One region of the Allobosea sp. 05T422_2 genome, then DNA from elsewhere that is predicted to be linked to it. Evidence: predicted binding sites of a transcription regulator. Region 1 holds the regulator's gene; each other region holds the start of a gene.

Evidence for each region. Region 1 encodes LexA, which represses DNA repair genes until DNA is damaged. Its sites were predicted from a motif close to TGTTCNNNNTGTGTTCNG; they were not measured.
Region 2: the regulator LexA is predicted to act here: its motif matches at 2,351-2,368, upstream of dnaE (DNA polymerase III subunit alpha).
Region 3: the regulator LexA is predicted to act here: its motif matches at 4,623-4,640, upstream of AC1DJT_RS24990 (single-stranded DNA-binding protein).
Region 4: the regulator LexA is predicted to act here: its motif matches at 2,743-2,760, upstream of recA (recombinase RecA).

What each region holds. Positions count from the first base shown of each region.
Region 1 covers NZ_JBFTLD010000209.1:4,213-10,864, forward strand. The annotation lists gene gltX (glutamate--tRNA ligase) at 1-938, opposite strand, end outside; gene AC1DJT_RS26845 (ComEC/Rec2 family competence protein) at 1,097-3,334, shown strand; gene lexA (transcriptional repressor LexA) at 3,328-4,032, opposite strand; gene AC1DJT_RS26855 (molybdopterin molybdotransferase MoeA) at 4,114-5,325, opposite strand; gene moaC (cyclic pyranopterin monophosphate synthase MoaC) at 5,322-5,810, opposite strand; gene trpC (indole-3-glycerol phosphate synthase TrpC) at 5,807-6,616, opposite strand; gene trpD (anthranilate phosphoribosyltransferase) at 6,624-6,652, opposite strand, start outside.
Region 2 covers NZ_JBFTLD010000074.1:17,890-24,367, forward strand. The annotation lists gene dnaE (DNA polymerase III subunit alpha) at 1-2,130, opposite strand, end outside; gene AC1DJT_RS15160 (DMT family transporter) at 2,538-3,512, shown strand; gene AC1DJT_RS15165 (ABC transporter ATP-binding protein) at 3,540-4,229, opposite strand; gene AC1DJT_RS15170 (lipoprotein-releasing ABC transporter permease subunit) at 4,249-5,550, opposite strand; gene proS (proline--tRNA ligase) at 5,588-6,478, opposite strand, start outside.
Region 3 covers NZ_JBFTLD010000180.1:6,004-12,198, reverse strand. The annotation lists gene AC1DJT_RS25015 (E22 family MetX-like putative esterase) at 1-748, opposite strand, end outside; gene AC1DJT_RS25010 (M20 family metallopeptidase) at 839-1,954, opposite strand; gene AC1DJT_RS25005 (ArsR/SmtB family transcription factor) at 2,130-2,483, shown strand; gene AC1DJT_RS25000 (SRPBCC family protein) at 2,486-2,980, shown strand; gene AC1DJT_RS24995 (VOC family protein) at 3,083-3,517, shown strand; gene AC1DJT_RS24990 (single-stranded DNA-binding protein) at 4,000-4,536, opposite strand; gene uvrA (excinuclease ABC subunit UvrA) at 4,933-6,195, shown strand, end outside.
Region 4 covers NZ_JBFTLD010000118.1:7,153-13,468, reverse strand. The annotation lists gene cckA (cell cycle histidine kinase CckA) at 1-2,180, shown strand, start outside; gene AC1DJT_RS20050 (hypothetical protein) at 2,238-2,717, shown strand; gene recA (recombinase RecA) at 2,884-3,930, shown strand; gene alaS (alanine--tRNA ligase) at 4,112-6,316, shown strand, end outside.

The DNA.
Region 1 (6,652 bases):
TAGAGCCCGTTCAGGCTCTCCAGCTTCGCGTAGTCGAAGCGTGCCGGGGAACGGCCGATCGAGGAAAGATTGAACAGCGAGACCATCTCTTCGGTCGAGAAGATCTCCTGGTCGCCATGGCTCCAGCCCAGCCGGAGGAGGTAGTTGCGCAGGGCCACCGGCAGATAGCCCATGGAGCGATAGGCATCGACACCGAGCGCACCATGGCGCTTGGAGAGCTTCGCGCCGTCCGCCCCATGGATCAGCGGGATATGCGACATGCTCGGCACGCGCCAGCCCATCGCCTGGTAGATCTGGGTCTGGCGGGCGGCGTTGGTGAGATGGTCGTCGCCACGGATGACATGGGTCACGGCCATGTCATGGTCGTCCACGACGACAGCGAGCATATAGGTCGGGTTGCCGTCGGAACGCAGCAGCACGAGGTCGTCGAGATTCTCGTTCTGCCAGACGACGCGGCCCTGCACCTCGTCCTCGACCACCGTCTCTCCGGTCTGCGGCGCGCGCAGGCGGATGACCGGCTTCACGCCGGCCGGCGCGGTTGCCGGATCGCGATCGCGCCAGCGTCCGTCATAGCGCATGGGACGGCCCTCGGCGCGCGCCTTCTCGCGCATCTCCTCGAGTTCCTGCGGTGTCGCATAGCAATAATAGGCCTTGCCGGCGGCGAGCATCTGCTCGGCGACCTCGCGGTGCCGGGCCGCACGGGCGAACTGGTAGACGGTCTCGCCGTCCCAATCGAGGCCAAGCCAGGACAGGCCGTCGAGAATCGCCGCGATGGCCGGCTCGGTCGAGCGTTCGCGGTCGGTGTCCTCGATGCGCAGCAGCATCTTGCCGCCATGGCGACGGGCATAGAGCCAGTTGAACAGCGCGGTACGCGCGCCGCCGATATGCAGGAATCCGGTTGGAGACGGCGCGAAGCGCGTAACGACCGCATCACTCATGAAAGGCAGGCTCCGGCAGGACGGGAAATGAGGCCGACAGAGCGGCAGAGGAACAAGACGTCGAAGGGACATGACAACCGACGCCGCCCCTGTAACATGCTGATGGGGCCGACGTTAAGCGCAAGATCGCATCTGGTTGGCTGACCGAGGGACGGCCTATGCGCGAGGCGCCGCCAGACCCGAGCCGGCTGCGCGGCGCGCGTGTTCGCGCCGTACCATTCCGCATTCCCGAGATATGGTTTCAGGACGCTGCCATTCGGTTGTTTCTCGCCGAATGGCGCGCGCGCTTCCTGGGCGCCATCGCGATCGAGGCCGGACGAAGAAGGCTGTTTCTCTGGCTGCCGGTGCTGATGGGAGCCGGCATTCTGCTCTATTTCGCGGCTGATCGCGAGCCATCCTTCTGGGTCCCGCTCTCCGGCTTTGGCGTCTCCGCTGCGATGGCAGCGCTGTCGCGCGCCCGACGCCCGGTCATGCTCGCTTGCGTCGGCCTTGCTGCCATCTTCGCCGGCTTTGGTGCCGCGGCCTGGCGCACGGCGACAATCGCAGCACCGATGCTCGATCGAATGCGCGTGGGACAACTCACCGGCTTTGTCGAATCGGTCGAGGCGCGCGACGCCGGCGCGCGCCTCGTGATCCTGGTGACCAGCATTGCCGGGGTGGAGCCTGAACGCCTGCCACGGCGGGTTCGGGTCAACGTCAAAGGTGGTTCGGTTTCGCCGGGCGATCACATCGCTGCCGTCGCGCGCCTCCTGCCGCCGCCCGGTCCAGTGCGACCAGGTGGCTACGACTTCGGGCGCGACGCCTTCTTCCGAGGGCTTGGTGCAGTCGGGACCATCCCCGGAAAGATCACGCTCGCCCCACCACCCTTGCAGCCACCGCTCGAGCTTCAGATACCCGCGACGGTCGACCGGGCGCGCAATGCCCTGACGGAGCGCATCGCCGGGATCGGGGGAGGGCAGGCTGGCGCGATGGCGGCGTCGCTGGTTACTGGCAAGCGCGGCCTCATCACGGAGGCGACCAATATCGACCTCCGCGCGGCCGGAATCTATCATATCATCTCGATCTCGGGCCTTCACATGGTGCTGGCCTCCGCCACGATCTTCGGCCTGGTCCGTGGCCTGCTGGCGCTATCGCAAACGCTGGCATTGCGCTGGCCCATAAAGAAACTCGCCGCCCTGGCCGCGATGCTCGGCGCCACGGCTTATTGCATCTTCTCGGGAGCCGAGGTCGCGACGGTGCGCTCGCTGATCATGACATTGGTCATGCTCGGTGCGATTCTCGTCGATCGCCCGGCGCTCAGCATGCGCAATCTGGCTCTCGCTGCGATGATCGTTCTGCTGCGCGAGCCTGACGCGCTGCTTGGTCCAAGCTTCCAGATGTCCTTTGGCGCTGTCGCGGCGCTGATCGCCTTTGCCGAGCGCTGGGAGGATCGCGGCCACTCCGAGGCGCCGGCGAACCTGCCTTGGCCGCTACGGCCGATCTGGATCGCGGTGGTCGGGCTCACGGTCACGACCGTGCTGGCGACGGTCGCAACCGCACCGTTCGGTGCCTATCACTTCCAGACCTTCAACCCCTTCGGTCTGCTCGGCAATGCGCTCGCCTTGCCCTTCGTTTCCCTGATCGTCATGCCTGCCGCTGTCTTCGGCGTGCTCGCCTATCCCTTCGGCCTGGATTGGCCGGCTTGGGCGCTCATGGGAGTCGCTTCGGACTATGTGCTGCAATCCGCGCGCTGGGTTGCGGGATTCGACCACTCCGCGGTGATCATTCCTGCATTCGGGGCCGCGGCGCTCGCATGCTTTGCCGCCGCGCTTCTCTGGATCACGCTCTGGACGACACCGCTGCGCTTCCTGGCCGTCGCCCCCCTGATCGCGGGACTGCTCGTGGCAGCGAAGCCCGACAGGCCCGACATCCTGATCGAACGCGATGGTTCCGGGATCCTGGTCCGCGGGGGCGATGGTCGCATGATCCTGGCGGGGCAACCGAGCCGCTTCGTGCTGCAGCAATGGCTGAACGCAGATGGCGATAATCGCCGGACTGACGACAACAGCCTGCGGGAAGGCGCGACCTGCGACACGTTGGGTTGTGTCGTCCGCAGCAAGGATGGACGAAGCGTTGCCTTTGCACGTGATCGCCTGGCCATCGTCGAGGACTGTCGGCGCGCCGATCTCGTCATCACGCCGATTCCGTGGAACGCTCCGTGCGCAGCACGACTGATCGACCGCAGGGCATTGTCGCGCGATGGCGCGACCGCCCTTGTCGGCAACAAGGGCGGCTGGCGCGCCCATCTATCAGAGCAGGATGGTGTCGATCGTCCCTGGAGCCGCAAGCGGGAGCGGCCTGCAAGCACGCCGGCTTTGCCGCTGGCGGCTGTCGAAGAACACGAGCCGCTTCAGTAGCGCCGCATCAGGTTGACCAGGCGGCCCTGAATCTTGACGCGGTCCGGTCCCAGCACCCTTGTCTCATAGGCGGGATTGGCAGCCTCGAGCGCGATCGAGGAGCCGCGCTTGCGCAGTCGCTTCAGCGTTGCTTCCTCGTCATCGATCAGAGCCACGACGATATCCCCGGTATTGGCCGTGTCCTGACGCTTGATCACCACCGTATCGCCGTCGAGAATGCCGGCTTCCACCATCGAGTCGCCGCGAACCTCGAGGGCAAAATGTTCACCGGGGCCAAGCATGTCGYCAGGCAGTGCCACGGTATGGCTGCGGCTCTGGATGGCGGAAATCGGTGTACCGGCGGCAATCCGCCCCATGACCGGAATCGCAACCGTGGAGCGCACATCTTCGTCCGGGGGCGGTGCGATCGGCCGGACCTTGCCAAGCCCCCCTTGGACGACGGAGGGGCTGAACCGTCCGCGCGTCGCCTGAGGGCCGCCGGCCCCTTCGGGCAGCTTTATGATCTCCAGCGCTCGGGCTCGATTGGGAAGGCGGCGAATGAACCCGCGCTCCTCCAGCGCCATGATCAGGCGATGGATACCGGACTTGGAGCGCAGATCGAGCGCGTCCTTCATCTCGTCGAAGGAGGGGGGCACCCCTGTCTCGCGCAGGCGTTCCTGGATGAAACGAAGCAGTTCGAACTGTTTGCGTGTCAGCATGGTTCCCGCCGGCGCTCTTTGTATGGAATCGAAACAAAGCACGAACACCATACAGGTTCGCGTTGTGTTCCGCAAGCGCGCTCAGCGTAGGCGGATGATCCGGCAGTTGTCGCCTTTGTTTGCCGGCGCAGCAAACGATTCGCGAATGAGTAGCGCGTCGMCGCGGGCAAGAGTGGCCAGCATCGATGAATCCTGCTTGGCGAAGGGCGTTGCCAGCCATCCTTCCGGAGTGAGCGTCAGTTCCGACCTCATATAGTCCCGCCGCTCATCATTTGCCGGCAAATTTCTTCCGACGATTGCAGGCTCACTCAGATCGCGCTCCGGTTCCGGTACGCCCAGGAGGGTCCTGAGCAGGGGCACGACGAAGAGATGCCCGCAGACGATGGACGAGACGGGGTTTCCGGGTAGGCCGAGCGCGACCATGCGGCCGAGGCGGCCCATCATCATCGGCTTGCCCGGCCGCATGGCGATCTTCCAGAAGCCGYGCGCCATGCCTTGACCGATCAACGCTGCCTGGACGAGATCGTGCTCACCTACCGAGGCTCCTCCGAGGGTGATCAGCACATCGGCATCGGCCTTCCGTGCCTGGCCAATCTTGTCGGCGAGATCGGCATGATCATCGCGGGCAATCCCGAGATCGAGCGCCGTGCCGCCGGCCTGCTCGACCAGCGCGGCGAGCGCAAAACTGTTGGACGCGACGATCTGGTCGGGTCCAACCGGCTCGCCGGGCTGGACCAGTTCGTCGCCGGTCGCGAGGATCGCGACCAGTGGCTTGCGACGCACCGTGAGCATGGGGTGGCCCATGGCTGCCGCGAGGCCGAGGCTCGCACTGTCGAGCCGGCTGCCGGCGAGAAGCAACACCTCGCCCTCGCAGAAGTCCAATCCTGCCTGACGAACGAACTTGCCGCGCTCGGCGCCCTCGCGCACGCGGATCGTCGCAGTGCCGACGCCGTCCGCATTCTCCTGAATCAGGATCGTATCGGCGCCCTCCGGAATCGGAGCACCGGTGAAGATGCGAACAGCCTCATTGGAGCGGACCATCCCTGAGAAGGAACGACCGGCAGCCGATTCGCCGATGACACGCAATTCATTTGCCGGCGCAATATCATCTGCGCGAACGGCGTATCCGTCCATTGCGGAGTTGGCAAAGGGGGGCTGGGTCCGAAGCGCCTGCAGGTCGGCGGCGAGCACGCGCCCTACGCAATGTGCGAGTGGCAGGGTTTCTGATGGTGTCGGTGCCGGAACGCTGTCGATCAGCGCCTTCAGGGCGACGGGGACGGGCGTGAGGCTCATCGCGCAGTTTCCGGGAGATCGAAAGTGCCGGATTTTCCACCTGACTTGTGGACGAGCCTGATGCCTTCGATCCGCATCGCCCGGTCGACCGCCTTGACCATGTCGTAAACTGTGAGGCAGGCGACGCCGACAGCGGTCAACGCCTCCATCTCGACGCCGGTCTGTCCCTTCATCTTGACCTCAGCGCTCACGCGCACCCCGGGCAATGTCTCGTCCAGGGTGAGGTCGACGCTGATCTTGCTGATCAGCAGGGGGTGACAGAGCGGGATCAGTTCATGCGTGCGCTTAGCGGCCATGATTCCAGCCAGGCGCGCCGTGCCAAGTACGTCGCCTTTCTTGGCGTCGCCATCGCGCACGATCGCCAGAGTCCCGGGCTGCATGACGACACAGCCCTCGGCGACAGCGATGCGCGAGGTCTCCTCCTTGTCGCCGACATCGACCATATGGGCCTGGCCGCTGGCGTCGAGATGGCTGAGCTTGCTCATGCTGCGCTGCGCGCAGAACCGGTCAGGAGATCACGGGTGGCAGCGGCGACATCGTCCTGCCGCATCAGGCTCTCGCCGACGAGGAAGGTGTTGACGCCGGCGCGCTGCAACCGTGCGATGTCGGCATGGCTGAAGATGCCGCTCTCGCCAACGATGATGCGGTCCGCGGGGACGCGCGGAGCAAGTCTCTCGGTGACGGCGAGATCGACGGCAAAGCTGCGAAGGTCGCGATTGTTGATGCCGAGCAGGGGGCTGTCGAGCTCGAGGGCACGATCGAGCTCGGCTTCGTTGTGAACCTCGACCAGCACGTCGATGCCGAGTGACTTTGCCGTCTCGTTCAGCGCGCGGGCTGTCCCGTCATCGACACCGGCCATGATGATCAGGATACAGTCGGTGCCCCAGGCGCGAGCCTCGAAGACCTGATAGGGGTCATAGAGGAAATCCTTGCGCAGGGCGGGAAGGCCGCTTGCCGCGCGCGCCTGCTGCAGGAATTCCGGCTGTCCCTGGAAAGAGGGGGCATCGGTCAGTACGGACAGGCAGGCCGCGCCGCCATCGGCATAGGCGCGTGCCAGCGATGGCGGGTCGAAATCGGCGCGGATCAGCCCCTTGGACGGGCTGGCCTTCTTGATCTCGGCGATCAATGCAGGCTTGCCGGCCGCGTGTTTCGCGGCAAGCGCGGCCGTGAAGCCACGCACGGGGCCGGCAGCCAGGGCGCGCTGCTCGATCTCCGCCTGGGAAACCGCGGCCTTGGCTGCGGCGATCTCCTGACGCTTATAGGCCTCGATGCGGGCGAGGATGTCGCTCATGACGTCCTCACGCGTTCGAGCTGGCGATAAGTGCGG
Region 2 (6,478 bases), on a different contig from region 1:
GGCCTCACCGAGCGAATAGCCCGAGAGCGCCTGAGCCACCTGCATCACCTGTTCCTGGTAGACGATGATGCCATGCGTTTCGGCCAGGATCGGTTCCAGCTTCGGATGGAGATAGGTGGGATCCTCCAAGCCGAGCTTGCGGCGGCAATAGGTCGGGATGTTGTCCATCGGACCCGGCCGGTAGAGGGCGACGAGCGCGATCAGGTCCTCGATCCGGTCGGCCTTCATCTCGACCAGGGCCTTGCGCATGCCCGCCGATTCAACCTGGAACACGCCGACCGTCTCGCCGCGCGCCAGCATCTCGTAACTCTTCGGATCGTCGAAAGGCAGCTTGGCGAGGTCGATCTGGATGTCGCGCTGGGCAATCAGCGTGACGGCGGTCGTCAGCGTCGTCAGCGTCTTGAGGCCGAGGAAGTCGAACTTCACCAGGCCGGCCTGCTCGACCCATTTCATGTTGAACTGGGTCACGCGCATACCGGTACGCYGATCGACCGAGAGCGCGACGAGTTGCTCGAGCGGTCGATCGCCGATCACCACGCCTGCGGCGTGGGTCGAAGCGTGGCGGTGAAGCCCTTCCAGTTTCTGGGCAATTTCGAGCAGGCGGGCCACAACCGGCTCTTCGTCCGCAGCCGCCTGCAGCTTCGGCTCGCCAGCGATCGCCTCCGGCAGCGAGATCGGCTTCGCCGGGTTCTGCGGCACCAGCTTGGTCAGCTTGTCGACCTGGCCATAGGGCATTTCCAGCACGCGGCCGACGTCGCGCAGCACACCACGCGCCAGCAGCGTGCCGAAGGTGATGATCTGCGCAACGCGCTCCTCACCATAGCGCCGCTTGACGTAGTCGATCACCTCTTCGCGTCGGTTCTGGCAGAAGTCGATGTCGAAGTCCGGCATCGAGACGCGGTCGGGATTGAGGAAGCGCTCGAAAAGCAGGCCGAAGCGGAGCGGATCGACGTCCGTGATGGTCAGCGCATAGGCAACGAGCGAACCCGCGCCGGAGCCGCGTCCCGGCCCGACCGGGATGCCCTGGTCCTTCGCCCATTTGATGAAGTCCGAGACGATGAGAAAGTAGCCCGGGAACTTCATGCGGTTGATGATCGAAAGCTCGAAATCAAGCCGCGACTCGTATTCACCGACAGTATAGCCCGAAGCCGGGCCGTGCTTGGACAGCCGAGCCGCCAGACCGGCGCGCGCCTGGACCTCGAGCTCCTCTGCCTCGTCGCGCCCCTCCTCGCCGAAACGCGGCAGGATCGGCTTGCGTGTCGTGACGCGCCAGGTGCAGCGCATCGCGATCTCGACGGTCGCGGCCAGCGCCTCCGGCAGATCGGCGAAGCGGCGCTTCATCTCGGACCGGGTGACGAAGAAATGCCCTGGCGTCACGCGCCGGCGCTCGCCGTCGGAGACCAGCCGCCCTTCGGCTACCGCAAGCAGCGCATCATGCGCCTCGAAATCCCCGGCCTTGGCAAAGAAGGGCTCGTTGGTCGCGACGATGGCGAGTTCGGAATCATAGGCGAGCCTGAGCAGATGCGCCTCGACGGCAGCCTCGCCATKACGGCCATGGCGCTGGATCTCGACATAGAGCCTGTCGCCGAAGATTTCGGCGAGCTTTGCCAGGCGAGCGCCAGCCTGGGCTACCTGCCCGGCACGCAGCGCACTGTCGATCGGGCCGCCCGGCCCGCCGGTCAACGCGATCACGCCGTCATGATGTGCCGTCAGTTTCTCGAGCGACGAAATCGGCTGCCCGGCGCCGCCGCTTGCGAGACACGCTTCGGTGACGAGTTTCATCAGATTGCCGTAGCCCGCCTCGGACATGGCAAGCAGCACGATGTGCGGCACGGCCTGCGCCTGAACGGGCCGGCGGCCGCTATCCACCTCGTCGGCGAAATCGACCGAGAGCTGGACGCCCACGATGGGCTGGATGCCGCCACCAGCGAGCTTCTCGGAGAATTCGAGTGCGCCGAAAAGATTGTTGCTGTCGGTCAGGGCCAAAGCGGGCTGGCCGTCCGCAGTGGCTAGCTTGGCCAGCGTGCTGACCGTCATGGCCCCTTCGAGCAGGGAATAGCTCGAATGAACGTGMAGATGGACGAAACCCACCTCGGACAGAATGCGGGACCGGCCCTGCTCACGACTCATCGGGTCACCTCGTCCGCCCTTATGGAGCGGGCCGACCGGTCCAGTCGAGAGGCTTTCCGCCCGGCTGTGGATGGCTCAGACGCTAGGAGCGGCGAGCAGCGCCGCCCAGAGCCAGATCATCCCAAGGAAGAGGCCGAGCGAGGCAAGCTCCACCATTCCGACGACCAGCTTACGTGCTAAAACCATCTTGACCTCCAGATGTTCGCTATATGTCCATCATAATTCCTGTTTTGTTCTCGTCAATCGCGCAGCGTTAGTTCCATTCTGGACGTCTGGATGGAGGTTAATATCCCCTTGATGGTGGTGGAAGGCGATTAACCCTTCGGCGTAGGTCGCGTACGCTTTCCCGTCGGCGCATTCAGGCTCGTCCACGGCTGTCGGCGCCGCGGAATCTGCTAGAGAGCCGCATGGACCAAAGTTCAGATGCCTCCGGCGCTTCCGTCGCCAATCTCCGCTCAGAACCCGCCGAGGCGAACCAGCAGGACGAGCGCGCGTCAGCCTCCGGCAGCACGCGTAGCCCCGCGCTGGGCATCGTCCTGATGGCCATATCGATGCTGTTCATCCCGGGCGCGGATGCGATCGGCAAGTATCTCAGCGGAGCGCATTCCCCGGCCTTTCTAAGCTGGGCTCGTTATGTCGCGGCGCTCGGCTTCGTACTGCCTGTCGTGCTGTATGTGCAGGCGCGCGCGCCGGCGCCGCTGATTGGCCGCAACCAGATCCTGCCGCAGCTTCTGCGCACCGCCTTCCTGGTTGGCGCGATGACGCTCTATTTCACCGCAATCGCGCGCATTCCGCTTGCCGACGCTCTGGGTGCCTACTTCATCGCGCCGATCATCGCGACCCTGCTGGCCATGATTGTCCTGCGCGAGCGGCTTGATCGCCGAAAGCTGGCGGCCGTCATTCTAGGCTTCATCGGAGCCATGCTGATCGTGAGACCGGGCGCTGACGGCAGTTCCGGCACGCTGATCGCGCTGGCGTCGGGCGGACTGATGGCGTGCTACCTTGTGATGACCCGAGCGACCGCCCAGGGCAGCACACCGCTGTCGGCACTGACCATCCAGCTCGTCTTCGGCATCCTGTTGCTGACGCCTATCGTCCTGTTCCAGTGGACGGTGCCCAATCGCGAGGAGATTCTGCTGATCCTCCTGATGGGACTGCTTTCGGCCGTCAGCAACCTGCTCACGATCAGCGCCTTCAGAATGGCGCCGGTCTCGACGCTGTCGCCGCTCGTCTATCTCGAACTGCTTGGCGCGACCGCGCTGGGTTACGCGATGTTCGACGATCTGKCATCMACCGCGACCTMGATCGGCATTCTCGTGATCGTGATTGCCGGCCTTGCCGTCGTGGCGCCAGCTCGCGGAAAGCGCGGGCGCGCCCGGTAGTGCGCAACGGGAGAAGCCGTGCCCGCGCTAACGCAGCGGAACGACCAGCCCGTCCCGAATCGTCACCTGCCGGTCCATCCGCCGGGCGAGGTCGAGATTATGGGTCGCGATCAGGGCCGCGAGACCCGAAGCCCGGGCCAAGGCGACCAGCGTGTTGAAGACATGCAGCGAGGTGTGAGGGTCGAGATTGCCGGTCGGCTCGTCCGCGAGGAGCAGACGGGGCGCATTGGCGACCGCACGCCCAATCGCGACGCGCTGCTGCTCGCCACCGGAAAGCTCGCCCGGAAGATGGTCGAGCCGCTCGCCGAGCCCGAGAAAGGCGAGCAGTTCAGTCGCCCGCTCCTCGGCTTCCCGCTTCCGCAGGCCGCGAATGCGCTGCGGCAGCATGACGTTCTCGAGCGCCGTGAATTCAGGCAGCAGATGGTGGAACTGGTAGACAAAACCGATCTCGGTGCGGCGCAGCCGGGTGCGGCCCTTGTCGTCCAGCTTGCTGGTCGCGATTCCGCCGACGAAGACCTCGCCGCTATCGGGTTTCTCGAGCAGGCCGGCGACATGGAGGAGCGTCGATTTGCCGGTACCGCTCGGTGCAACAAGCGCGACAAGCTCGCCCGGCCACAGTGCGAAATCCGCCTTGCGCAGGATCTCGAGCGGAGCATCGGTCTGTGGGTAATAGCGCTCGATCTGGGAGAGGAAGAGCGCCGGTGTTTCGCGTTGCATGGCCACGGGTTCTTCTGCCTCAACCCATCCGCAGGGCTTGGACCGGGTCCAGCCGCGCGGCCTTCCAGGCCGGATACAGCGTCGCCAGCAGCGATAGGACCAACGCCATCCCGACGACACTCGCCACTTCCCGCCAGTCGATCACGGAGGGAATGTCGCTCAGGAAGCGTACTGTCGGATCCCAGAGATTGGCCCCGGTGATCCAATTCAGGGTGGCCATGATCGACTTGATGTTGTTGGCGAAGAGAACGCCGAGGCCTAGCCCTGCCAATGTACCGAACACGCCGATGGCCGCCCCCGTGATCAGGAAGACGCGCAGCACAGTGCCGCGAGACGCGCCCATGGTGCGCATGATCGCGATGTCCTCGGTCTTGTCCTTCACCAGCATGATCAGGCCCGAGACGATGTTCAGCGCCGCCACCAGCACGATCAGGGTGAGAATGATGAACATGACGTTCCGCTCGACCTCGAGCGCGTTGAAGAAGGTACGGTTGCGCTGCCGCCAATCGGACAGCACAAGCGGCCGTGGCGCGTCGGCCTCGATCGCATCGCGCACGACCTGGGTCCGATCCGGATTGTCGATGAAGACCTCGATGACGTTCACATCGCCATCGCGGTTGAAATAGGCCTGCGCTTCTGCCAGCGGCATGAAGACAAACGAGGAATCGAACTCGGTCATGCCTATCTCGAATACCGCCTGGATCGGATAGGCCTTGATGCGCGGAGCGGTTCCGAACGGGGTCGAGGCTCCCTTCGGAGAAACGAGCGTGATCGTGTCGCCAGCGGTCAGCGAGAGCGCCGCGGCAAGCCGACTGCCAATGGCGACGCCGGCGGCGGCGTCGAAACCATCGAGCGTACCGCGCTTGATATTGTTGCCGATGAAGGGGATCGACTTCAGATCCGCCTCGGAAATGCCGCGCACCAGCACGCCGCCATTGGCGTATTGCGACGAAGCAAGCGCCTGGCCTTCCACCAAGGGGATTGCGAGCTTGATGCCGGGAACCTGCCGCAGCCGTGCCGCGACCGCTTCGTAGTCATCGAGCGGGCGATCAATCGGCGTCGCAAAGATGTGGCCGTTGACGCCGACGATCTTCTCCAGGAGTTCCTTCCGGAAGCCGTTCATCACCGACATCACGATGATCAGCGTGGCGACCCCGAGCAAAATGCCGAGGAACGAGAAGCCCGCGATGACCGAAACAAAGCCTTCGCGCCGACGCGTGCGCAGGTAGCGCCCGGCCAGCAGCCATTCGAAACCCGCAAAGGGGCGTGTGCCGGTGGGCTGCTCTGCTTCGGTCGACATCGACTCCACCGCCACGTTCATCGGCGCCTGCTCCGCTCCGCGATCATGCCGCTCCCACTCAAGCCGAGCGGCCCGGGAAGCGTTCCAGCGCAGCCGCGAGCGAGACGAGTTCGCGCTCTCCGCCGGCGCGGCGTTTGATTTCCACCTTGCCCTCAGCCAGGCCCTTAGGCCCGACGATGACCTGCCACGGTACGCCGATCAGGTCTGCCGTCGCGAACTTGGCGCCTGGCCGACCGTCTGTATCATCATAGAGCGTGTCATAGCCCTTGGCGGAGAGCGCTCTGTAGAGTTGCTCGCAGGCGCCGTCGGTCGCTGCGTCACCGATCTTCAGGTTCAGCACCGCGATGTCGAACGGTGCGATCTCGTCCGGCCAGACGATGCCGGCATCGTCGTGACCGGCCTCGATCAACGCTGCGACGAGACGGCTCGGGCCGATGCCATAAGAGCCCATATGCACCGGCACCTGCTGCCCGTCCGGCCCGGTCACCGTCGCGCCCATCGGCTCGGAATACTTCGTGCCGAAATAGAAGATATGCCCGACCTCGATACCGCGCGCCGACAGTTGCTGGCCGGCGGGAACCGCGTCGAATGCCGCCTTGTCGTGCATCTCCTCGGTCGCAGCGTAGAGGCTCGTCCATTTGTCGACGATGGCCTGCAATCCGTCGACGCTATCGAAGTCGGTGTCGACCTTCGGCGTCTCGAAGCTGAGATAGTCCTTGTGGCAGAATACCTCGCTCTCGCCGGTGGAAGCGAGGACGATGAACTCGTGGCTGAGGTCGCCACCGATCGGGCCCGTATCGGCACGCATCGGGATTGCCTTCAGGCCGAGCCGGGCGAAGGTCCTGAGATAGGCGGTGAACATGCGGTTATAGGCGTGCCGCGCGCCGGCCTGGTCGAGATCGAAGGAATAGGCGTCCTTCATCAGGAATTCGCGCCCACGCATCACGCC
Region 3 (6,195 bases), on a different contig from region 1:
GCGTCACCACTGCCAGCGCCTTGGCGAGGCCGGCATTGGGCGGGGTGCCACCGTAATAGTCGCCCTTGTTCCAGTTGGGATCGACCAGGATCGGCGCCGCCCAGACATCGAGCCAGGCGATGAGCTGCGCATCGGCTTCGGCCGCGCCGATGACCGGCATCGCCTTGGCGACCATCTCCGGATGGCTTGCTGCCCATTCCCAGGTCTGGAGCGCGCCCATGGATGGGCCGGCGACCAGCGCCAGCTTCCTGATACCCAGGCTCTCGACCAGTGCCTTCTGGACATTGACGAAGTCGCCGACCGTGACGATCGGGAAATCGAGCGCGTAGGGCTTCCCGGTATCGGGATTGAGCGAAGCCGGGCCGGTGGTCGTCGTCTTCGGATCGCCGGTGTTGAGGTTCACCAGCGTATCGGAGGACAGGACGAAGTACTTATTGGTGTCGATCGCCTTGCCGGGACCGACAATCGCATCCCAGTAGCCTGGCGCGGCATCCCTTGCGTCGTACTTGCCGGCGGCATGCGAATTGCCCGAGAAGAAATGGCAGATCAGGATCGCATTCGACTTGTCGGCATTGAGCGTGCCGTAGCTCTCCCAGCCGACCTTGACGTTCTTGAGTGTGCGCCCGCCTTGCGTCGTGAAGCTCGGCAGCTCGAACACCTTCTTCTCGACCATCAGGTCCTGTGCCGCTGCCATTCCCGCCACCACCATGCAAGCAGCGCCAAGGGCGCCTGCGATCCAGTTCTTCATGCCGCTTCCCTTCCCAAGGACAGCCGTCACGCGGCCTTGGGAAGCATCAGAGCGGATTTCGGGCAGAAGCGGAAGCGGGAAGCCGAGCGCTCAGACCGTTTCGAGCAGCCCCTTGATCAGGGCTCGACGCGGTGCGATCGAGGAGATCAGGGCGTATTCCTCGAGCGTATGGGCGCCATTGCCGTCGATGCCGAGACCATCCAGCGTCGGCACGCCGAGCGCCGCCGTGAAATTGCCGTCGGAACCACCACCGGTCATCGGGCAGTCCTGAAGATCGAAGCCGACCTTCGCTGCAACGCCACGCGCTGTCTCGAACAACTGCGCGACCGTGCTCGACTTCTCATAGGGCGGCCGATTCATGCCGCCCGTCACCGTGATCTTCACATCGGGATCGCGGGGCGTGAGCCCAAGAATGCGGTTCTCCATCATCTGACCGTCGGCAAGCGTGGTGACGCGCACATCGACGCTGAACCAGGCATGCTGCGGAATCACGTTCGCCGCCGTGCCGCCGCCGATCAAGGCGACCGACATGGTGATGCCGCGCGCATAGTCCGTCATGCCCTCGATGGCGAGGATCTGATGCGCCGCCTCGCGGATGGCGCTGCGTCCGTCAGCATGGCGTGAGCCTGAATGGGCCGGGCGCCCCTCGAGCCTGACGTCGAAGCGGCCGACACCCTTGCGGGCCGTGACGATGCGGCCACCTTCGCGCGCCGGCTCGGTGACCAGCACCGCCGCCGACTGCCGCCCGATATCCTCGATCACCGAACGGGTGGTCGGCGAGCCGATCTCCTCGTCGGGCGTGAACAGGAAGATCATCGGCCGCTTGGCCGAGCCCGCCTTGGCCACATCCTTGAAGGCTTGCAGGGCGAGCCAGGCACCGCCCTTCATATCATAGACGCCAGGACCATAGAGCCTGTCGCCCTCGATCCGGACAGGCAAATCCTTGGCACTCGTCCCGACCGGGTGGACCGTGTCGAGATGTGACATGACCGAAATGGCCTTCTCGCCATTATCGAGCCCGGCCCTCAGGATCACGCTGTCTCCGAGGCCGTCGCGCCCCGGCAGGCGCTCGACCGCGATCGGCAGGCCTTCGACCTCCTTGGCGACGAGGTCCATCATGCCGTTCACGCCAGGAGCGTGATGGGTGGGGCTTTCCAGCGCGATCCAGACGGACAGGGCTGAGGCGGCGGGATCAGTGTTGCTCATGAGCGCTGCACATACGCCCGTTCCCCCATTGCGCACAAGGATTTCACACGCCGGGGCGGAGATGCCTGCCCCGCATGACAGATCGATCGGAAGGGCCGGGCTGCCCGCCCTCAGCCTTGACAACGGCTGCGCCACGTTAAATAACAACTACGTTATATAACCAATTGGTAATTAAATGACGCCATCCAGCCGGCTCGACACCACCTTCGCCGCCCTGGCCGATCCGACACGGCGGGCGATCCTGGCACGCCTCGCCCTTGGCGAGGCTTCGGTGACCGAGCTGGCCCAGCCCTTCGCTATGAGCCAGCCGGCCATCTCCAAGCATCTCAAGATGCTGGAGCGCGCTGGACTGATTTCGCGCGGACGGGACGCACAACGTCGCCCCTGCCGGCTCGAGCCCCAAGCTCTCGCCGACGCAAATGGCTGGCTCGAAGGCTATCGCCAGTTCTGGGAGACGACCTTCCAGCGCCTCGACCTCCTTCTCGACGAGATGAAGGCCGAGAAAGGCATGAAACCCAAAGGAGAGTGACGATGATGACGACCGCCGATCTGTCCGTCTCGACGCCCAGCGACCGCGAGGTCCTGATGACCCGCCTCTTCAACGCACCGCGCGAGCTGGTCTTCGAGGCCATGAACCGACCTGAGCTGCTGAAGAGGTGGTTGAGCGGCCCTCCAGGCTGGTCACTGCAGCATTGCGAGGTCGATTTTCGKGTCGGCGGCAGCTTCCGCCACGTCTGGCACGGACCGGACGGCACCGTGATGGGAATGGGCGGGATCTACCGCGAGATCGCGCGCCCTGAGCGTATCGTCCGAACCGAACTGTTCGACCAGGACTGGACCGGGGGCGAGGCCATCGCGACGCTGGTTCTGACGGAGCAGGCGGGCAAGACCGAACTCGCGCTGACCGTACTCTATTCCTCGCGCGAGGCCCGCGACGGCGCGCTGAGGAGCGGCATGAAGGAAGGCGTCGCCGCAAGCTACGGGAAGCTCGACACCCTGTTCGCTGAAAGGCGGCAGGCCGCCTGAGCCATTCCACCTGAGCCGTTTCACCGATCAGTTCCGGAAGCCCTGCACTCGCAGCATTCGGGCGACCGCCCCGCGCTCAGCAAGCAAGAGGAGGAGACGACCATGCAGAAGATCACCCCGTTCCTGTGGTTCGATGGCCAGGCTGAGGAGGCGGCAAAATTCTACACCTCCATCTTCAAGAATTCGAAGCTCGGCGGCGTCTCGCCTATGGCCGCATCCTTCGAGCTCGAAGGCCTGCAATTCACGGCACTCAATGGCGGCCCACGCTTCAAGTTCACGGAAGCGATCTCGCTCTATGTGAACTGCGAAACCCAGGACGAGGTCGATTACTACTGGGACAGGCTCGGAGACGGTGGACAGATCCAGCAATGCGGCTGGCTGAAGGACAGGTTCGGCATCTCCTGGCAGGTCATCCCGTCAGTGCTGCCCAAGCTGTTGAGCAGTCCCGAACAGGAGAAGGCCGGCCGGGCCATGCAGGCGATGATGCAGATGCAGAAGATCGACATCGCCGCGCTTCAGAGGGCCTATGACGGCTAAAGCATCGGCCCGAAAAGTAGATTGCGGTTTTCGGGAAAGCCGATGCAAACACAGAAGCTTAGAACATCGGACCGGATATGATATCCGGTCCGATGTTCTAAGCGGCGCGCAGTCACGGCTAGGCCCGGCGCGCGCGTCAGACGCGCCTGACGTTCTAGAAGGTCGGGAAGCTCCGCGCTCAAGTCCGTTCCTCAGCTTGCGCGACAGCGCAGCTTCAGCCCACTCGTTATTGCGGGTGCCCGATAGACGGTCCTTCGCGCCTGGACGGCGGTCGGGTCTGACTGCTCGAGCGCGAATAAATGCAATCTCGCACCGAGATTCGCGATCTAAGTCATCGAATGCCGCTTGCCGCTCTTGGCAATGATGGAGGGAGAGCCGCCCCGTCCTTCGGATACCAACAAAAAGGCCGCTCCGAACGGTCGGGAGCGACCTTCTGATCCTGAGGAGATTGCGATCCGCAAAGCGGTTCGCCCTCGCTTGCCCTAGAACGGGATATCGTCGTCCAGGTGGGTGCTCGACGAACGCCCGCCGCCGCCGCTGGACATAGCCGGCTGGCGCGAGCCGCCACCGCTGCCCATCGGGCTCGAACGCCCGAAGGAACCGCCGCCGCCCGAACGGTCCTCGACCGAACCGCCGCCCTCGCCATACTCGTCCGATCCGCCCTGCCCGCGGCTGTCGAGAATGGTGAGTTCGCCGCGGAAGCGCTGCAGCACGATTTCGGTCGTGTACTTCTCGACGCCGGACTGATCCTGCCACTTGCGCGTCTGGAGCTGGCCCTCGATGTAAACCTTCGAGCCCTTCTTCAGATACTGCTCCGCGACCTTGGCGAGATTCTCGTTGAAGATCACCACCGAGTGCCACTCGGTCTTTTCCTTGCGCTCACCGGACTGCTTGTCGCGCCAGGTCTCGGACGTGGCGATGCGCAGATTGACGACCGGCTCGCCGCTGCCGAGCCGGCGCACCTCGGGGTCGCGCCCGAGATTACCGACCAGAATGACCTTGTTGACGCTACCAGCCATGAGAGGCTCCATTTCCTGCGCACATCTGCAAATCCGATCGACGACCGGAGCCGGACCCTAGCGCCCGCAGACGTCACTATCAACAATGTTCTTGCTTTGTTCAAGCTCGTTTTGCAGAGTTGTCCCCTGTCTTCATCAGGATTCGCGAGGCAGCCGCCGGAGGTCGGACGAGCCTCGGCGGACGGCGGCACCGATCGCCAAACCGGACGCCCTACTCCTGACGCGAATTGTCAGGAGAAAGACAGCAGCCTATCCCGCTGCATGATATTCATGCCTGCCAGACCGCCGTGAGGCTGGCATGGCCGGGCATTTGCCCTATCTCTACGCCTTACCCGAACGGACGCCCCGATGGCCCGCAAGACCTCTTTGGCTGAACAAGCCGCCACGCTTGAGGACATGTTCGACCGCAACCGCGCGGCCGATCCGAATGCACGCGTGATTTCCGTGCGCGGCGCGCGCGAGCACAATCTCAAGAATGTCGACCTGGCGATTCCGCGCGACAAGCTCGTGGTCTTCACCGGCCTTTCAGGCTCGGGCAAATCCTCGCTCGCCTTCGACACGATCTACGCCGAGGGCCAGCGCCGCTATGTCGAGTCCCTCTCGGCCTATGCCCGCCAGTTCCTCGAGATGATGCAGAAGCCCGATGTCGACCAGATCGACGGGCTCTCGCCGGCCATCTCGATCGAGCAGAAGACGACCTCGAAGAACCCGCGCTCGACAGTCGGCACCGTCACCGAGATCCACGACTACATGCGCCTGCTCTGGGCACGTGCCGGCATCCCCTACTCGCCGGCGACGGGCCTGCCGATCGAGAGCCAGACGGTCAGCCAGATGGTCGACCGGCTGCTGGAGTTGCCGGAGAAGACGCGCGGCTATCTGCTGGCGCCCGTGGTGCGCGGTCGCAAGGGCGAATACCGCAAGGAACTGGCCGACTGGCTGAAGCGCGGCTTCCAGCGCGTCAAGATCGACGGCCAGTTCTACGAGATCCCGGACGCTCCCGCCCTCGACAAGAAGTTCAAGCACGACATCGACGTGGTGGTCGACCGCATCGTCATACGCCCCGACCTCGCCGCACGCCTGTCCGACTCGCTGGAACAGGCTCTGGAGCTCGCCGAGGGTATCGCGGTCTTCGAATATGCCGACGAGAAGGAGGAGAGCGGCGAGGCCAGGCGCATCACCTTCTCCTCCAAATTCGCCTGCCCCGTCTCCGGCTTCACCATCCCCGAGATCGAGCCCAGGCTCTTTTCATTCAACAACCCGTTCGGCGCCTGCCCGACCTGCGATGGTCTCGGCCACGAGATGCGCATCGATGCCAATCTGATCGTGCCCGACAATTCCATCTCACTGAAGAAGGGGGCGATCGCGCCCTGGGCCAAGTCGACCTCGCCCTATTACGGCCAGACACTGGACGCGCTCGCCAAGCATTTCGGCTTCTCGATGACCAAGCCCTGGTCCGAGCTGCCGAAGCAGGCGCACGATGCCATCCTGTTCGGCACCGGCACCGAGCCGGTGCGGTTCGCCTATAATGACGGCCTGCGCGCCTATGAGGTGAAGAAGCCCTTCGAGGGCGTCATCACAAACATGGAGCGGCGCTGGAAGGAGACGGAGTCCGACTGGGCGCGTGAGGAAATCGGCCGCTTCATGTCCGAGACGCCCTGC
Region 4 (6,316 bases), on a different contig from region 1:
AAACCTATCTGGCGCTCGCCGGAGCCCGCGGAGCCAGCGACATCAAGCCGGTCGAACGCCTGTTTACCGGCCGCCCGGAGGTCTCGGAAGCGATCTACCGTTTGGCGACCGCCGCGCGCGAAGGCCGCCGGCTGGCGGAGGAAGTCCGGCTCGAGCCCGCCCTCAACGGTCGCGACACGGTCGGTTGGTATCGAATCCGGGTATCCCCCGTGCGCCGCGAGGGCAAGGCCGCCATGCTCTGGAGCGTCTCGGACGTGACGCCCGAGCGTGAGCGTCAGGAGAACGCCTTCCAGGAACTCCAGCACGCGATCGACTATCTCGATCACGCACCGGCCGGCTTCCTCTCGATCGACGCCGATGGCGAAGTGCCCTATCTCAATGCCACGCTCTCGGGCTGGCTCGACTATGACCTCGCCCGCTTCGGCTCGGGCGGACTGCATCTCGACGACATCGCAACCTCGAACGCGGCTGCCCTGATCCAGGCCATTCGCGGGCAGCCCGGCGATGTCCGCGTCGAGGTCCTCGATGTCGATCTGCGCCGGCGCAATGGCACGACCCTGCCGGTCAGGCTGCATCATCAGGTTGCCTTCGGCAGCGACAGCCGCGCTGGCCCCTCACGCACGCTCGTGCTCAACCGGACGACCGGCGAAGCCGGGTCCGACGGGCGCAGCGATGCCGAAGTGCGCTTTGCCCGCTTCTTCCACTCGACACCGATGGCGATCGCGACTGTCGACCGCAACGGCGCGATCCTGCGCTCCAACGCCGCCTTCACCCGGCTGACGCAGCAGGGCCGCCAGCCCGCGACAATCCAGGATCTCGTCGCGCCCGGCAGCCTCGACGAGGCGCTCGCAGCGACCATGGCCGGCAGCAGCGACATCGCCCCGCTCGATGCCAATCTCTCGGGCGAGGACGGACGTTCGGCCAAACTCTATCTCTCTCCGGTCGCAGCGACCGAGGACAGCGATGGTGAGCGCGCCATCGTCTATGCGCTGGAGACCACCTCCGAGCGCAAGCTCAAGGACAATATCGACCAGGCCCAGAAGATGCAGGCTGTCGGCCAGCTCGCCGGCGGCATCGCGCACGATTTCAACAACGTGCTGCAGGTCATCATCAACGCGTCCGAGTTCCTGCTCGCCAGCCACAAGCCGACCGACCCGTCCTTCCCGGACATCATGCAGATCAAGCAGAACGCCTACCGGGCGGCCTCGCTGGTCCGGCAGCTGCTCGCCTTCTCGCGCCGCCAGACGCTGCGCCCGCAGGTGCTCGAGCTCGGCGACGTGCTCTCCGATCTCTCGTTGATGCTGAAGCGCGTCGTCGCCGACAAGGTCTCGCTCGACATTCGCCAGGGCCGCGACCTCTGGTCGGTCAAGGCCGATCTCGGTCAGCTCGAACAGGTCATCGTCAATCTCGCGGTCAATGCGCGCGATGCCATGCAGGACGGCGGCAAGCTGCAGGTCCGCACGCGCAACGTCGCAGCGGAAGAATGCGCCGGGTTCGGCCATCAGGCCCTGCCCACCGCGGACTATGTCATGCTCGAAGTCGAAGACAGCGGCACCGGCATCCCGGCCGAACATCTCGACAAGATCTTCGAGCCCTTCTTCACCACCAAGGAGGTCGGCAAGGGCACGGGGCTCGGCCTTTCCATGGTCTATGGCATCGTCAAGCAGACCGGTGGCTTCGTCTTCGTCGATTCGACCCTCGGCAAGGGCACGACCTTCCGCATCTTCCTGCCTCGTCACGTGCCGACGGAAGAGGAGATCGCCGCCGACAACGCTGCCAAGGAAGCGCCCAAGAAGGTCGCAGCCGATCATACCGGCGCCGGCGTCATCCTGCTGGTCGAAGACGAGGACGCGGTGCGTGCGCTCAATGCCCGCATGCTGATCTCGCGCGGCTATACCGTGCACGAAGCGGCCTCGGGCGTGGAGGCGCTCGATATCTTCCTCAAGCATGACGGCAAGATCGACCTCGTCGTCTCCGACGTGGTCATGCCCGAGATGGACGGCCCGACCCTGCTTGGCGAGCTACGTCAGCGCAACCCGGCCACCAAGGTCGTCTTCGTCTCCGGCTACGCGGAGGAGGCCTTCCGCAAGAACCTGCCGGAAGGCGAGCAGTTCCACTTCCTGCCCAAGCCTTTCACGATGAAGCAGCTGGTCGAGACAGTGAAGGCCGCGATGAGCTGAGGCGCGAGGCCGCGCAGGTAGCGAGGCGCGGCGTCCACGAACGATGCGGGCAGCGCGATGTCGGACGGGAACTCACGCAGATACCTGATCCTGCTTCTCGCCCAAACCCTGTGTGCGATCGTCGTGCTCGCCAATGTGCGGGGCATTTTCCTCCTGCTGATCGACAATATCGGAACGATCATGACTGCCACTCGCGGCAGCGCGTTGCAGACCGCGCTCGCGGTCCTGATCGGCCAGGCCTGCTACTGGTGGCGCCTGCGTCATGTGACCATCCCCGCCACCTATGGCGGCCTGGTGATCGGCCACTTCGTCTCCTTCGCAGCCCGGATCGGCTTCATCTTCGGCGGCGCTCTGTTCTCGCTCTATTATCTCCGGCACGTCCCGGAGCTCGATCTTGGCTATCTCGATCTGAGCTGGCGCGGGGCGCTCCTCATCGCCGTCATCTTCGCGCTCTACTGCTACACCCTGGAGCTGGAGCGGCTCGGCAACGCGATGCAGATCCGGGCCATGCAAGCGAAGGGCGACAGCCGGGCTTGAACAGCTCTGCAGGGAGGCGATGAATGAGAACAAAAAAAGAACTTGAAGACAGGAACAAACCGTGACCATATTTGCTCACGGCGCACATTGAGAAGTGATCGCGCCCCTGCCATAAGGAGCGCACGTTGTGAATCAGGCAAATCTCCGGCTCGTGGAAGGCTCTTCGATGGACAAGGCTAAGGCGCTCGATGCGGCGCTCTCGCAGATCGAACGGGCTTTCGGCAAGGGCTCGATCATGCGCCTGGGCAAGAACCAGCAGGCGATCGAGATCGAGACCATCTCGACCGGCTCGCTCGGGCTCGATATCGCGCTCGGCGTCGGCGGCCTCCCCAGGGGCCGCGTCATCGAAATCTACGGACCAGAATCCTCCGGCAAGACCACGCTTGCGCTCCACACCATTGCCGAAGCCCAGAAGAAGGGCGGCGTTTGCGCCTTCGTCGATGCCGAGCACGCACTCGATCCGGTCTATGCCCGCAAGCTCGGCGTCAATCTCGACGACCTCCTGATCTCGCAGCCCGATACCGGCGAGCAGGCGCTCGAGATCACCGACACCCTGGTTCGCTCCGGCGCCATCGACGTGCTGGTGGTCGACTCCGTTGCGGCCCTCACGCCCCGCGCCGAGATCGAAGGCGAGATGGGCGATGTCCAGCCCGGCCTCCAGGCGCGCCTGATGAGCCAGGCCTTGCGCAAGCTCACCGCGTCGATCTCGCGCTCGAACTGCATGGTCATCTTCATCAACCAGATCCGCATGAAGATCGGCGTGATGTATGGCTCGCCCGAGACCACGACCGGCGGCAACGCCCTGAAATTCTACGCCTCCGTGCGCCTCGACATTCGCCGCGTCTCGACGCTGAAAGAGCGCGACGAGGCCACCGGCAACCAGGTCCGCGTCAAGGTCGTCAAGAACAAGGTGGCGCCGCCCTTCAAGCAGGTCGAGTTCGACATCATGTTCGGCGAGGGCATCTCGAAGGTTGGCGAACTGATCGACCTCGGCGTCAAGGCCGGGATGGTCGAGAAGGCCGGAGCCTGGTTCTCCTTCGACAGCCAGCGCCTCGGCCAGGGCCGCGAGAACGCCAAATCCTTCCTCAAGGCCAATCCGGACGTTGCGGCGCGCATCGAGGCCACGATCCGGCAGAATTCAGGCCTCGTTGCCGATCGCATCCTCGATGAGGCGACACCGACCGACGATGATCTCGACGAGGGCGACGCCTGAGCCTTATCTCCGCGCCAGCGGCAGGGTATTTTTGGCGGGCGGCCCTTCGGGGCCGCCCGTTTCTTTTATGCGCCAAGGCCTTGTCACGGGAATTCTGGACAGGTGCAAAGCCGCTGACTAGAACCGATCCCAACCAGCAGGCCCGCCCGGCCACCCATCCTGAAGCAGAGTTCGAATTGCGATGAGCGGCGTCAACGAAATCAGGTCCACCTTCCTCGATTATTTCAAGGCGAACGGCCATGAGGTGGTGCCATCGAGCCCGCTCGTGCCACGCAACGACCCGACGCTGATGTTCGCCAATTCAGGCATGGTGCAGTTCAAGAACGTCTTCACCGGACAGGAAAAGCGCTCCTACCAGCGCGCCACGTCGGCGCAGAAATGCGTGCGCGCCGGCGGCAAGCACAATGACCTCGACAATGTCGGCTACACCGCGCGCCACCACACCTTCTTCGAGATGCTGGGGAACTTCTCCTTCGGCGACTACTTCAAGGAGCAGGCGATCACCCACGCTTGGACGCTGGTCACGCGCGAGTTCGGCCTGCCCAAGGAAAAGCTGACCGTCACGGTCTATTCCGAGGATGACGAGGCGCACGCGCTCTGGAAGAAGATCGCCGGACTTTCGGATTCGAAGATCATCCGGATTCCGACCTCGGACAATTTCTGGCGCATGGGCGACACCGGCCCCTGCGGCCCCTGCTCCGAGATCTTCTACGACCATGGCGACCATATCCCCGGCGGCCCTCCAGGCTCGCCCGATGAGGACGGCGACCGCTTCATCGAGATCTGGAACCTCGTGTTCATGCAGTATGAGGAGGCCGCCGGCGGCATCCGCACCAATCTGCCGCGGCCCTCGATCGACACCGGCATGGGGCTGGAACGTGTCGCCGCCGTGCTTCAAGGCACGCATGACAATTACGAGATCGACCTCTTCGCGACCCTGATCCGCGCCATCGCGGACATGACATCGGTCTCGTCCGACGGACCGATGAAGGCGAGCCATCGTGTCATCGCCGACCACCTGCGCTGCTCTGCCTTCCTGATCGCCGACGGTGTTCTGCCCTCGAATGAAGGCCGCGGCTATGTCCTGCGCCGCATCATGCGTCGCGGCATGCGCCATGCCCAGCTGCTCGGCGCCAAGGAGCCGTTGCTTCACCGGCTCGTGCCGGTCCTGACCCGCGAGATGGGCCAGGCCTATCCCGAACTGCTGCGTGCAGAGGCCCTGATCACCGAGACCTTGAAGCTCGAGGAGACCCGTTTCCGCACCACGCTGGCACGCGGCCTCTCGATTCTCGACGACGCTGCCAAGGATCTCGGCGCCGGCCAGAAGCTGAAGGGCGATGTCGCCTTCACGCTCTACGATACCTATGGCTTCCCGCTCGACCTGACCCAGGATGCGCTCCGCGCCCGCGATATCGGCGTCGATCTCGACGGGTTCGACGCGGCGATGCAGCAGCAGAAGGCGAAGGCGCGCGCCGCCTGGTCCGGCACCGGCGAGGCTGCGACAGAAAAGCTCTGGTTCCCGCTGCGCGACCGCGTCGGCGCCACCGAGTTCCTCGGCTACGACACCGAGACGGCCGAGGGCGTTGTCACCGGACTGATCCGCGACAATGCGGAAGTCGAGAGCCTGAAGGCCGGCGACACCGGTTTCGTCGTGCTCAACCAGACCCCGTTCTATGGCGAGTCCGGCGGCCAGGTTGGCGATACCGGCACAATCACCGGGGCGGGCTTCGCCGCACAAGTTTCGGATGTGCAGAAGAAGCTCGGCGACATCTTCGCCCACGCGGTCAAGGTCACTTCGGGCGAAATCAAGCTCGGCACACCGGCTGAGCTTACAGTCGATCATGCGCGCCGGAGCACGATTCGCGCCAACCACTCCGCGACCCACCTGCTGCATGAGGCGCTCCGGCTCGTCCTTGGCGATCATGTCGCCCAGAAGGGCTCGCTGGTCTCGCCTGAGCGGCTCCGTTTCGATTTCTCGCACCCCAAGCCGATCTCCGAGGCGGAGCTGGCCCAGGTCGAGGATATCGCCAACGCAGCCGTGCTGCGGAACGAGCCGGTGGCGACCCACCTGATGAGCGTCGACGAAGCCATCGCTTCGGGGGCCCGCGCCTTGTTCGGTGAAAAATACGGCGATGAGGTCCGTGTCGTCTCGATGGGGACGACCGAGGCCGGCAAGGCCTTCTCGGTCGAGCTCTGCGGCGGCACCCATGTTTCGCGCACCGGCGATATCGGCATCGTCAGCATCGCCGGCGAAAGCGCGGTGGCAGCTGGCGTGCGCCGTCTCGAGGCGGTGACCGGCACGGAAGCCCGGCGTCAGCTCAACACCGATGCCAGGCGTCTGCGCGACCTCGCCAGCCTGCTCAAGGTCCCCGCGGCCGAAGCCGAG